3 regions of the Mesorhizobium sp. WSM2240 genome follow, and region 3 is predicted to be linked to each of the others. Evidence: riboswitches for the same ligand, from Rfam matches in the RefSeq annotation. Region 3 holds a riboswitch; each other region holds the start of a gene.
What was found. Region 3 has a riboswitch for thiamine pyrophosphate ahead of thiC (phosphomethylpyrimidine synthase ThiC). Riboswitches for the same ligand answer to the same signal wherever they lie in the genome.

Region 1: linked by a shared signal. The riboswitch ahead of thiC (phosphomethylpyrimidine synthase ThiC) and the one ahead of thiC (phosphomethylpyrimidine synthase ThiC) in region 3 are both predicted to bind thiamine pyrophosphate.
Region 2: linked by a shared signal. The riboswitch ahead of ABVK50_RS02170 (YkoF family thiamine/hydroxymethylpyrimidine-binding protein) and the one ahead of thiC (phosphomethylpyrimidine synthase ThiC) in region 3 are both predicted to bind thiamine pyrophosphate.

What each region holds. Positions count from the first base shown of each region.
Region 1 is NZ_CP159256.1:192,441-196,716, forward strand. Features, by position in the region: gene thiC (phosphomethylpyrimidine synthase ThiC) at 1-1,619, opposite strand, end outside; TPP riboswitch at 1,733-1,850, opposite strand; partial or broken gene ABVK50_RS30590 (TerC family protein) at 2,213-2,423, shown strand; gene ABVK50_RS30595 (DUF982 domain-containing protein) at 2,544-2,897, opposite strand; gene ABVK50_RS30600 (DUF982 domain-containing protein) at 3,004-3,291, opposite strand; gene ABVK50_RS30605 (phosphotransferase family protein) at 3,876-4,276, opposite strand, start outside.
Region 2 is NZ_CP159253.1:450,725-455,000, forward strand. Features, by position in the region: gene ABVK50_RS02160 (ABC transporter ATP-binding protein) at 1-708, opposite strand, end outside; gene ABVK50_RS02165 (ABC transporter permease) at 705-1,505, opposite strand; gene ABVK50_RS02170 (YkoF family thiamine/hydroxymethylpyrimidine-binding protein) at 1,539-2,147, opposite strand; TPP riboswitch at 2,138-2,251, opposite strand; gene ABVK50_RS02175 (TetR/AcrR family transcriptional regulator) at 2,631-3,317, opposite strand; gene ABVK50_RS02180 (efflux RND transporter periplasmic adaptor subunit) at 3,459-4,276, shown strand, end outside.
Region 3 is NZ_CP159253.1:956,555-960,830, reverse strand. Features, by position in the region: gene ABVK50_RS04550 (adenosylmethionine--8-amino-7-oxononanoate transaminase) at 1-23, shown strand, start outside; gene ABVK50_RS04545 (beta-ketoacyl-ACP synthase III) at 20-1,003, shown strand; gene panD (aspartate 1-decarboxylase) at 1,061-1,513, shown strand; TPP riboswitch at 1,634-1,750, shown strand; gene thiC (phosphomethylpyrimidine synthase ThiC) at 1,853-3,673, shown strand; gene thiO (glycine oxidase ThiO) at 3,670-4,276, shown strand, end outside.

The sequences.
Region 1 (4,276 bases), on a different replicon from region 3:
TCGTGCAGCGCGCGGGCTGTCTCGGGGTCCAGCGAGAGGTTGAACTGGTCCTCCCAGCGGAACTCGAAGCGCGCGCGGGACAGCGCATCGTCCCTGATCTTTGCCGCCGGATGTCCCTTGGCGAGATCGGCGGCATGCGCGGCGATCTTGTAGGTGATGACCCCGGTCTTGACGTCGTTGCGATCAGGAAGGCCGAGGTGCTCCTTGGGCGTGACGTAGCAGAGCATTGCAGTACCAAACCAGCCGATCATCGCCGCGCCTATGCCGCTCGTGATGTGGTCGTAGCCAGGGGCGATGTCGGTGGTGAGCGGTCCGAGCGTGTAGAACGGTGCCTCGCCGCAGATCTCGAGCTGCTTGTCCATGTTCTCCTTGATCTTGTGCATGGGGACGTGCCCTGGCCCCTCGATCATGACTTGGCAGTCTTTCGCCCATGCGATCTTGGTCAGTTCGCCCAGGGTTTCGAGTTCGGCGAATTGCGCGGCGTCATTGGCGTCCGCGATCGAGCCAGGGCGAAGGCCGTCGCCCAGCGAGAAGGAAACGTCATAAGCGCGGCAGATGTCGCAGATGTCCTCGAAATGCTCGTAGAGAAAACTCTCGCGATGATGGTGCAGGCACCACTTCGCCATGATGGAGCCGCCGCGCGAGACAATGCCGGTGACCCGGTTTACCGTTAGCGGCACGTAATGCAGCCGCACGCCGGCATGGATGGTGAAATAGTCGACCCCCTGCTCGGCCTGTTCGATCAGCGTGTCGCGGTAAACCTCCCAGCTGAGCTCCTCTGCAACACCGCCAACCTTTTCCAGCGCCTGATAAAGCGGCACCGTGCCGATCGGCACGGGCGCGTTGCGGATGATCCATTCCCGGATGTTATGGATGTTGCGGCCGGTCGACAGGTCCATCACCGTGTCGGCGCCCCAGCGGATCGCCCAGACCATTTTTTCGACCTCTTCCGCCATCGAAGAGGTGACAGCGGAATTGCCGATATTGGCGTTGATCTTGATGAGAAAGTTGCGGCCGATGATCATCGGTTCGGATTCGGGGTGGTTGACGTTGGCGGGGATGATCGCCCGCCCGCGCGCCACCTCGTCGCGAACGAAATCCGGCGTGACGAAGTCCGGGATGGCTGCGCCGAAGCTCTCGCCGTCCCGCAGCATTTGAGTGCGCGCGATCTCGCGTCCAAGGTTTTCGCGGAGCGCGACAAATTCCATCTCTGGGGTGATTATACCCGAACGCGCGTAGGCGAGTTGAGTCACCGCCCCAGCGGCTTTCGCCTTCAAAGGCCGATGGCGGGTTGGAAACTCGGGTGTCAACCGCTCGTCCGACACAAAACCGTTGTCCTCCGGCCTGACGTGACGGCCTTCGTAGTGCTCGACATCGCCGCGTTCGGTGATCCAGTCCGCACGAAGCCGGGGGAGGCCTCTTTCGATACTGATTTCAACTTGCGGGTCGGTATAGGGACCTGACGAATCGTAGACGATGACCGGGGGTTCTCCGGCGGTCGGGTGGACTGCGATTTCACGCAGCGGCACGCTGATCTGCGAATGAATCTTGCCGGTCCTTCGGATTTTCGTTGAGGAAGGCAGCGGTCCGGTCGACACGGAGGGGGTGAGGGCATTCATATGAGGCTCCTTTGCTCATGCATTGGAGACCCAGTTCTGTGCCGGAAGGATGAGACGCTTCATCAGTATAAGGTTCGGGCTTTCCGCCTGAATTCCTTGCGGGCGTATTTGCCCATGAAGCGCTTGCACCGTCCCTACGCCAGTATGAACTGGATCAGGTTCAACGGGTCACTGCGCTGCGAAGAGCCAGCAGTATCTCAGCCCCTTGTCGGGACTCCCCTGGTGAAGAGGTCAAGTTGAACGACGCCTCGTCGACTTGTCAAGCGCTTGCCTCAGCATCACACCGAACGTGCGCCGTGCCGCGTTGCAAAATTACAGGCCCCACCCGCGCTAAGTGGGGTGCAAAACGCCCCTTGATTAGCATGCCCCTTGAGTTCCTCGCGCAGGCCGGGCCCCTCTGGCAGTTCTTCAGAACTGTGATGTCGGACTGGAATGTCCAATCCGGTGGCCTGGTGCTTGGGAGTTCAGCCGCAGTCCCTTGAGCTGTAAACGTCGATTCGGAAGTGCGCCGTCACTTTCCGAGCGGCTCATGGTTGAGGTCTTTCTCCGACAGCATGGCGGTCACCTTCTGATGACAAGAGAGTGGGTGCCACATGACCGAATTCCTGACTCCAGAAGCCCTATAGCCCTTCTCTAGTCATCATGATCGACTTGGTCTTGGCAGGTGACAATGCCATCGTGATCGGCTTGGCCGCTGCTGGTCTACCGAAGAACAACGCAGCAAAAGCCATTCTCATGGGCATCCTCGCCGTCATGGTGCTGCAAATCATCTTTGCCGCCGCCACAACTCAGCTACTGCAGATTGTCTGATCGTCCTCGTGCAAAGTCGGCCGATTGGCTGTGAATCGGCCCTTTAATTTTCGAGTAGTGGTCAAGCCATTTCTTTCGTTCCGGTAGCGAGGACACCGAGTAGGCCTCCTCAGGTCACCGGCGTGCCTCCCTCGATGACGGTCCCGACTTGGACGAGGTCGAAGAGGACGAAGCGCTGGACGGGGTGGCCTGACCCCCATGAGTTCTTTTGGAACGGGCAGTCACGACAAGAATTCGCGCCTCAAGCGCTGCGTCTGCAAACGCTTGACGGGCCTCTTCAGCTGTCACGTGCCCCTGCGTGGCGCCCCGCAATGCTTCGTCTGCCATCTGGAACATCGGGCCGTTGTGGTCCGGCCATTTGTCGTTCGCGAGGCACTCCGATGCCACCCAAACGGTGTGGACCAGGCGGGTTTTGCCGGGTTTGCCAAAGCTGATGCGAACCGGCCGATCAAAGCGGATCTGTTTCATTGCTCTTTCGAACGGCGATCGCCATCCGAGGCTCCGAATACGTCCCGATCCTGTCGGCATCAGTCCTCTTCCATCGGGAAGCCGGCCTCCGCGGCGATGACTGTCTTCACCCATGCCCGAGCGCAGCAGTCTCACCCGGTTGCATCACTACAAGGATTTTCGCCTCCTTCGCCGCTTGCATGAATGCTTCGCGCGCGAATGCGGGTGGTTCACTTCCCGCGAGCACCTTCATGCACGCCATTCGCGCCTGAATGCGTGTAGCCGTCTCGCCGATCGGCCAGTCGTAGAGCAGCATTTCCGCGGCCTCTCTGGCGCTGGAAACGCAGCGTTCTCCGGCGTCCGTCGCCACCGGAACCGGTTCTTCAAAGGGCCCAAGATCGACGTCGTCGCGCATCGCAGCCTCCTTTGGGAGTTGAAGAGCCGCGATCGAGCGCGGTTGCGTAACGATTCCGCACCTGCGCTTACATAACGTGAGCAAATCCTCATGAGCTGCGGTCCATCGACGTTGCCCACTGGGGCCGTGCACCTCGAGTGCGAGCTTTCGATCAGGACCCGAGCCGCGCGAATGGCATTATGGCCAGCGGCGTGTGAAAAGCCGCACTTACAGGTCGGATACATGGCCGCACCAACCAGCAACTGCAAAATGCTCAAATAAACCCTTGCCAACGGAGAGCCGTCCATACGGCCCCAAGGCTGCCGGGAGGAAATGCCCCATGTCGACCAAGAGCCAAACTTTGTCTTCGCCCGGAAGCGGACATCCCCGGTGGTCATGCTGGAAGTTGTAGTCGCGCCAATCTCGGACGCTTCTTGGATCGCGAACGAACGACAGGGTATCTCTCAGAACCGGCCGCTTGTTGTCTAACAGCGTGGCCGCTCGAAACGTCGTCCAGTTGGCGCGCGTTACACAATTTAACGAAGCCCGCGTCCAAACGGGCCATATATCGGCTTCAACTGCGCCCCGTTACGGCCAGAAGCATTTCAGCCCTTAGCGACCGCCGCCAAATGACGGGAAAGGTCGTCGCTCTCCATCAGTGCTCTGCAGCGCGCAAATCGACTATCTGCGTAAGCGCGAAAGTCGTCGGCCGGATTGCCGTTGGCAAGCTGGATCAGGCCCCACAGGGTCCATAGCAGGTCGCACATCGCCTTATAGATGACGATCCGGCCCCGCTCCACCGGTCGGGGCTCACAGCCGAAATAGGCGCGGATCATTTCTTCTTCCTGGTCAGCGTCGAACTCTCCCTCGACCGAAAGATCGCCCAGATCCCACATCGGATCGTTCATGCCGGAATATTCCCAGTCGACGATCCACATACGCTCGCCCGTATCGAGAAAATTCTCGCAGAGCGGGTCGCAGTGGCTTGGGGCAAGCGGCAGACGGT
Region 2 (4,276 bases), 510 kb from region 3:
GACGGCGCTGGCTTCCGGCGTGGCGAGGTCGATGCGGGGACGGGGAAGCGGAACCGTGATCTCGGTCAGCACGCGCGCCGGCCGCCCGGTCAGGACGTAGATGCGGTCGGAGAGGAAAGCCGCCTCGCGTACGTCGTGGGTGACCAGCAGCACGGTCCAGCGATGGCGCTCCCACATCGACTGCAGCCAGCGCTGCATGCCCGCGCGCGTCAGCGCATCGAGAGCGCCGAATGGCTCGTCGAGCAGGAGCATGTCGCGATGCTGGACGACGGTGCGCAAGAGTGCGGCGCGCTGTCGCATGCCGCCGGAAAGCTGCGCCGGATAGTGACGCTCAAATCCCTCCAGGCCGAACTCGGCGAAGAGAGGCGCAACCCGTGTGCGCGCCACCTTGCGGGTGACGCCCTGCACCTCGAGGCCAAGTGTTGCATTGTCGATGATGCGTCGCCACGGCATCAGCGCGTCGCGCTGCGGCATGAAGGCGAAAGGACGCCTGGCCTCGGTCAACGGAGCGCCGTCGAACGTGGTTGCGCCCCTGTCGGGTTGAACGCTGCCGGTCAGAATCTTGAAGATGGTCGACTTGCCGGCGCCCGACGGACCAAGGATCGAGACGAACTCGCCCGCCCGTACGGTGAGCGAGATGTCGGCCAGCACGTCGAGGCTGCCGAAGCTCTTGCGCAGATGACGCAACTCCAGCCGACTGCCGCTCATGGTCGGCGCCTTTGGTCGAGCCGTTGCCATGGCATCGACAAATGCTGGATCATCGCCGCGGCGGTGAACAGAACGAGGGTCAGCGTTGCGCTGACCAACACGGCCGCGAGCACGAGGTCCGGCCTGAAGTTGTTCTTGGCATTGAGGATGTAGATGCCGAGGCCCTTGGCCGCGCCCGCATATTCCGCGAAGATCGCGCCGACCACGGCATAGGTGATGGCAATGCGCAGGCCGGCAAAGAAGTAAGGCAGTGCAGACGGCAGCCGGGCCATCAGGAAAGTGCGCCAGCGCGAGGCTCCCATCGACACCAGAAGTGCTTCGACATCCTCGTCGGTTGCTGCATAGCCCTGGACCAGCGCCACCAGCATCGGAAAGAAGGTGACGAGCGCGACCAGCATGATCTTCGGGGTGAGGCCGAAGCCGAACCAGAGCACGATCAGTGGTGCGATGGCGACCAGAGGCAGGGTCTGGCTGATGATGAATACCGGGAACAGGGCCCGGCGCAGCGGCCTGGAAAAATCGACCAGCACCGAGAAGAGGAAGGCTGCCGAAACCGAGCAGGCAAAACCGAGCAGCGTCGCGCGGATTGTGGGGAGCGTGTTCGCGGCGAGCGCATCCCGATGCTGCACCATCTGGGCGAAGACTCGCGACGGCGCGGGCAAGGTCGTCGCCGAAATGCCCGAGACTTGCGCATAAACTTCCCACGCGGCGATCAACGAGCAGATCGAAATAAGGGCGGGACCGATCTTGGCGAGAGCGGACGCGAAACCGCGTGCGGGAGACGAAACGTCGGACATGGCGGACCTTTGGGGTGCAAACCAACCGGCGCGTCAGCGCGGCGTTGGGCTGTTCGCGGATACCGTCAGATCGATCGTCACATGCCCTTCAGGCGGTCCGAAGCGGCAGAACGCCGCTTCGAGCGCGGCAAAGACCGCGCCGGCATCGCCGCCGAGCCTGGTGCAGAAATTTTTGGAGCGGTCGAACACGCCGGAGCGTTTGAGAAAATCGATGCAGCCGTAGATTTCGTCCATGTGATCGCCCGTTCCCATCACATAGAGCGAGAACTGGGCGGCGGCCGCCGCATCGGTACGGGGAGCCTTGGTCATGGCGTCGAGAGCCGTCGCTTTGCGGTTTTCCAGAGACTCGCGCGGGCCGTTCAACTCCGGCGACGCGCGTATCTCGTCGTCGGGCTCGCCCGGGCAGCCGCGTGAAATTGCTGCCGATAGCACACAATGGATGCCGCCCTTGGCCGCTGCGACGAAGAGGTCGCGCATGGCCGGAAACAGCACTTCGGGAGGGCCGACCAGCAGCGTCGAGATGTCGTCCGTCTCTATGCGCAACTGGTCGCGATAGGGATCGAGCGCGCCGAGAGCGCTCATGATGACGCCGACGAAATCGTCGGTCATGGGATAAAGGGAAATCTGTGCGCCTGAAAACATAACCCGCCTCGCTCCGCTGGTATTACCCAGATCAGCTTTTAGGGTTTGAAGGCTTGGCGCCCGCGTCTCAGCCCCGGCAATACGGAGCACCCCTGTGGATGGCGGCAACCAATCAGATCGCGAGCGATTGGGCAAGCCTCTTCACGTAATTTGCCCACGCAAAGTGATATTGCCGTGCCGCTGGCTGAGCGCTCCGGCGTGCTACACTGGAATCAAGTAAATTGCACACGCAAAAAAGCCCGCTGCGGGAGGAGGTGCAGCGGGCTCTATTGAGGCGAACCCGGGAGGAGGTGAGTTCGCTTTGGCCGGCATCGCATCTGGGAGGAGTAGATGGCCGACAACACTTAATCTAGTCCTCGCCCATAGATTGGGCAATAGAACAATCTGCCTGACTCTTATGCAGATTGTCGCAGGCCCGGTTCCTCCTTGCTGGTTTTCCGGCCCGACGAGGTTTTTGATCAGATCACGTTTGCCGCGGCGCGATCAGGAAGTATCCGTGGTAAGAAGGGCGTGCGCAAAACCGGGTTCGGCGACCTCGATCGTTCCGTCCGGCAGCTTGAGAACGCGGTCGACAGCGATCCCGTAAAGCCGCAGTCGTTCGTCCAGCACACGCACGGCTTCGTCGATATTACCCGCTTCCGCCTGCTGTATGGCCCGGTGCATCACGGTCGCGAGGCTGAGGCGGAACTGCAGCAGCATCTCGGCGAACGCCTGCGGATCGGGCGCGTCGAAACGTCCCATACGGCTACCCTCTGCGATGATTTCGGTGATGACCGGCGCGGCGACTTCGGAGACCGCCCGGTCGATGCGGTGGAAGAGCACGACGTTCTCGGGCCGGAAGACCACGTCGAAAGTGCGCCGCATCTGCGGCGCCAGTTCACGCTTGAACCGCCGGGAACCGGCGAAGAGCGCATTGAGGCGCTCTACCGCGTCGAGCGAGCGGTCCTCGAGAATGGGCCGCAGTTGTTCCATGCTTTCTCGCGCCACACGGGCGGCGAGCGCTTCGAGCAGCGCCTCTTTGGACGGGAAGTAGTGGTAAAACGCGCCTTTCGAAAGGCCGGCTTCGCGGATGATGTCGTTGACCGTCGTGTTGTCATAACCGCGCTCGAAGAACAGCCGCTGCGCACAATCGAGCAGTTCGGCGGAGCGGATTTCCGGAGATTTTACCACTCGGGCCAGGCTTCGATCCCCGCTGCCGTTTGGCGGAACCTACCCGCCGTAACACATTGTCCTCATTATAGACCGACGGTCGGTCTAATGCTATAGGTGCCGTCGCCAAAAACCGGTTCAACTGTTACGGGAGAAGTTCTGGTGCGGCTGCTGCGATTTTTCCTTCTCATCGTCGTGCTCGCGGCCGCGGTTGGCGCCGCAGGCTGGTATTTTTGGCGGCCAGTCTCGGTTTCGGTCGTGACGCCCACGCGCGGAGACGCAGCCGAGATCGTCTATGCCAACGGCGTCGTCGAACCGCGCAATTGGGCCAAGGTGACGCCGTTGGTGCGCGAGCGAATCGTCGAACAATGCAATTGCGAAGGCGCGCCGGTGGAAAAAGGCGACGTGCTCGCCCGGCTTGACGACAGCGAAGCGCAGGCGGTGCTCGCCGAACTCGAGGCCCGGCTTTCGCTGGCGCAGGAGGAACTTCGACGCCTCTCGGTGCTCGCGGAACGCAATACGGCCAGCCAGCAGGCGCTTGATCGCGCGCAAAGCGAGGTCACGCAGATCGAGGCGCTGGTGGCCGGGCAAAGCGCGCGGCTCGAAAGCTATACGCTGCGCGCGCCGATCGCCGGCAAAGTGCTCAGGCAGGATGGCGAGGTCGGTGAGGTCGCTGATCTGGGCACGGTGCTGTTCTGGGTCGGCGATCCGAGGCCGCTGCTCGTGGTGGCCGATGTCAACGAGGAAGATATTCCGCGCGTCGAGGTGGGTCAGCGGGCGCTGCTGCGTTCCGACGCGTTCCCCCGACAGGAGCTCGAAGCGGTCGTGGACAGCATCACGCCCAAGGGCGATCCGGTGACCAAGACCTATCGCGTGCGCTTCCGCCTGCCTGACGACACGCCGCTGCTGATCGGCATGTCCGTCGATGTGAACATCATCACCGACGTTTCGGAGGACGCGCTGCTTGTGCCGTCGGTATC
Region 3 (4,276 bases):
AACGCTTCGGCTCGAAGCCATGAGCAGATCGTCGCGCATACTCGGGTTTGGCCATCATGTACCCGCGCGAAAGGTCGACAACCCGGAGATCGAAGATCGTCTCGGACTCGAACAAGGTTGGATCGAGCGCCGTACCGGAATACGGTCGCGCTTCTGGACAACCGACGAAGACACGCTGTCGGGCCTTGCCGCGCAAGCCGGCGACATGGCGCTGGCGAATGCCGGCATCGATCGCGGCGACGTCGGTCTGTTGTTGCTTGCAACATCGACGCCCGACCACCTCCTGCCGCCGAGCGCGCCTCTCGTCGCACATCGGCTGGGACTCGGTCGCGCCGGCGCGGTCGATCTGACCGGCGCCTGCGCCGGCTTCATCTATGCGCTGATGTTCGCGGACGGATTTACCCGCCTGCACGGCAAATCATCGCTTGTCATCGCCGCCAACATTCTCAGCCGCCGCATCAATCCGGCCGAGCGCGCCAGCGCGGTGCTGTTTGCCGATGCAGCAGGCGCGGTGGTGATCGGTCCGTGCGAGGACCCCGATCGGGGCATCCTCGGCGCATCGGTGGATTGCGACGGCTCGCGCTACGGGCTGATCCAGATTCCCGCGGGCGGCAGCAACACACCGTTCCATGGCGACCTAGACCTCGCGCAAACCCGAATGACGATCACCGACGGCCGCGAAGTGTTCGCCAAGGCCGTGGAGATGATGACTGCCTGTTCAAAGGAGGCGCTGGCCACAGCCCGAGTGCGCCCGCAAGACATCGATCGGTTTGTCCCGCACCAGGCCAACGCCCGCATCTTTGATGCCGTCGGACGAAACCTCGGCATTGCCGATCAAGCGATCGTCAAGACGATCGTCGACTACGGCAACTCTTCCGCCGCCACAATCCCGCTCTCGCTCTCGCTTGCCAATCAGGCGGAGCCGTTTCGGCGGGGCGAAGAGATTCTTTTGGCGGCGGCAGGCGCCGGTCTCAGCGGCGGCGCCCTCGTCGTCGGAATTTAGTCGGGCTGCAAACCGCCCACAGGACATCAACACTGCTATTTGAACTGGATGGAACCCATGCGAAAAATAGTCGCCGGCAAGCTGCACGGCATCCACGTCACCGAAGCGAACCTCAACTACCATGGCTCGATAACGCTCGACCCCGACCACTGCGAAGCAGCCGGGATTCTGCCGATGGAGTTCGTGGAAATATGGAACAGGAATTCCGGAGCGCGGATTTCGACCTATGTCATTCTCGGCGAGCGCGGCTCGCGATGCTGCATCCTCAACGGAGCCGCGGCCCGCAGCTGCCAGCCCGACGACCAGATCATCGTCTGCAACTCCATCTACTTGGACGAAGCTGAAATCACCTCGCTGAAGCCGCGGATCGTCACGTTTGATGAGGACAACCACATACTCGATCGCCTGAGCTATTCGGTCGATCGTGACGCACACGGCCGATACAAATTCTCCATACTCGACGAGTCGAATGAGGTTTTGGCCATCCCTGCCCTGGTCTCCGGGGCGTGATCTTACCCTCCCACGCATTGCGTGAGCGTTCCGCCCGGTTTGATTGGCCGCCGGTCGCCATCGTTGGGCTGAATGCGCCCGAAGGCGCTTGACAAAATGGCGATCGGCCGCTCAATTTGAAGCATTCACCAGGGGAGTCCCGGCAAGGGGCTGAGATACTGCTGGCTTTTGCGGCGCAGTGACCCGTTGAACCTGATCCAGTTCATGCTGGCGTAGGGACGGTGCAAGCGCTTTGTGGGAATTCACGCCCGAGGTCCTGTTTCGGCAGGTAGAGAAAAGCGTCTTTTCATCCTTCCGGCACAGAACTGGGTCTCCAATGCATGAGCAAAGGAGCCTCAAATGAATGCCATCACTCCCGCAGTTTCGACGGGACCGCTGCCCGCCTCGAGGAAGATCCACAAACCCGGCTTGATCCACCCGCAGATCAGGGTGCCGATGAGGGAAATCGCCGTTCATCCGACGGCCGGCGAGCCACCCGTGACCGTCTATGATCCATCCGGCCCCTATACCGATCCGACCGTCGAAACCAGCATCGAGAAGGGCCTTGCCAGGCTTCGGCACGGATGGATCAAGGCGCGCGGCGATGTCGAATTCCAGCAAGGCCGCAGTGTCCGGCCGGAGGACAACGGGTTCGCATCAGGCGAAAGGCTGACGCCGGAATTTCCCGTCCGCCACCGGCCGCTCAAGGCCAAGGCCGGCAAGGCGGTGACGCAGCTAGCCTATGCGCGCGCCGGCATCATCACCCCTGAGATGGAGTTCGTCGCCGTCCGCGAAAACCTCGGCCGCGAGATACTTCGCGGGAACGTGCAACGCGACGGCGAGAGTTTCGGCGCAGCAATCCCGGACTTCGTCACGCCGGAATTCGTGCGCGACGAGGTGGCGCGCGGCCGCGCCATCATTCCCGCCAACATTAACCACCCGGAATTGGAGCCGATGATCATCGGCCGCAATTTCCTAGTGAAGATCAACGCCAATATCGGCAATTCCGCCGTCACATCGTCGATGGCGGAAGAGGTCGAGAAAATGGTCTGGGCGATCCGCTGGGGCGCCGACACCGTCATGGACCTGTCGACCGGCCGCAACATCCACAACATCCGCGAATGGATCATCCGCAATTCACCGGTGCCGATCGGCACCGTCCCGCTCTACCAGGCGCTCGAAAAGGTCGGCGGCATCGCCGAGGACCTGACCTGGGACATCTACCGCGACACGCTGATCGAACAGGCCGAACAAGGCGTCGACTATTTCACGATCCATGCCGGCGTGCGGCTGCACTACATCCCGCTGACGGTCAACCGGGTCACCGGCATCGTGTCGCGCGGCGGCTCCATCATGGCGAAGTGGTGCCTGCATCATCACCGCGAGAGCTTCCTCTACGAGCATTTCGAGGAAATCTGCGACATCTGTCGCGCTTATGACGTGTCCTTCTCGCTCGGCGACGGCCTTCGACCCGGCTCGATCGCCGACGCCAATGACGCGGCGCAATTCGCCGAACTGGAAACGCTTGGCGAACTGACCAAGATCGCCTGGGCCAAGGATTGCCAGGTCATGATCGAAGGGCCAGGCCATGTTCCCATGCACAAGATCAAGCAGAACATGGACAAGCAGCTCGAGATCTGTGGCGAGGCGCCCTTCTACACGCTCGGGCCGCTGACCACCGACATTGCGCCGGGCTACGACCACATCACCTCCGGCATCGGCGCTGCAATGATCGGCTGGTTCGGCACCGCCATGCTCTGCTATGTCACGCCCAAGGAGCATCTCGGTCTACCCGACCGCAAGGACGTCAAGACCGGTGTCATCACCTACAAGATCGCTGCCCACGCCGCCGATCTCGCCAAGGGTCATCCGGCCGCCAAGATCAGGGATGACGCGCTCTCCCGCGCCCGCTTCGAATTCCGCTGGGAGGACCAGTTCAACCTCTCGCTCGACCCTGAGACCGCGCGCTCCATGCACGACGAGACGCTGCCAAAGGAGGCACACAAGGTCGCGCATTTCTGCTCTATGTGCGGCCCGAAATTCTGCTCGATGCGCATCTCCCACGACATTCGGGCAGAGGCGCAGAAGGAAGGGCTCGCATCGATGGCGGCGAAGTACCGGGACGGCGGCGACCTCTACATGCCCGTCGACAGCGCCGCGGAGAGCACGAACCGACCATGAAGGTGCTTATTCGCGGCGCGGGCGTCGCCGGTTTGACGCTCGCGCACGAGCTGGCGACGCGCGGCGCCGACGTGACGGTGGTCGAGAAGCGCCGCGAGATCGCGGGCAATGCTTCCTGGCAGGCCGGCGGCATGCTTGCGCCCTGGTGCGAGCGCGAGAGCGCCGAGGAGGCTGTGCTGACGCTCGGACGCGGGGCGGCAGACTGGTGGGATGCTGCGTTGCCTGATCATGTCTCGCGCAACGGCACCCTCGTTCTGGCGCCTGCCCGCGATGCCGGCGAGGTGGACCGCTTCGCTCGGCGTACCTCCGGCTTCAGGCAGCTCGGCTCAGGCGAGATCGCGGCACTTGAACCTGATCTCGCAGGCCGGTTCGGGCGCGGTCTCTTGTTTACCGAGGAAGCGCATCTCGACCCGCGCCAGGCATTGTCCGCGCTTCGCGACAAACTGCTCGGTATGGGAGTTCGCCTCGAATTCGGCTGCCGCGCCGTGCACGCCGTCTCGGACATCGAAGTGGACTGCACCGGCATCGCCGACTGCCGACCTGAACTGCGCGGCGTGCGTGGCGAGATGCTTGTGCTCAAAACACGAGAGATATCGCTGGCCC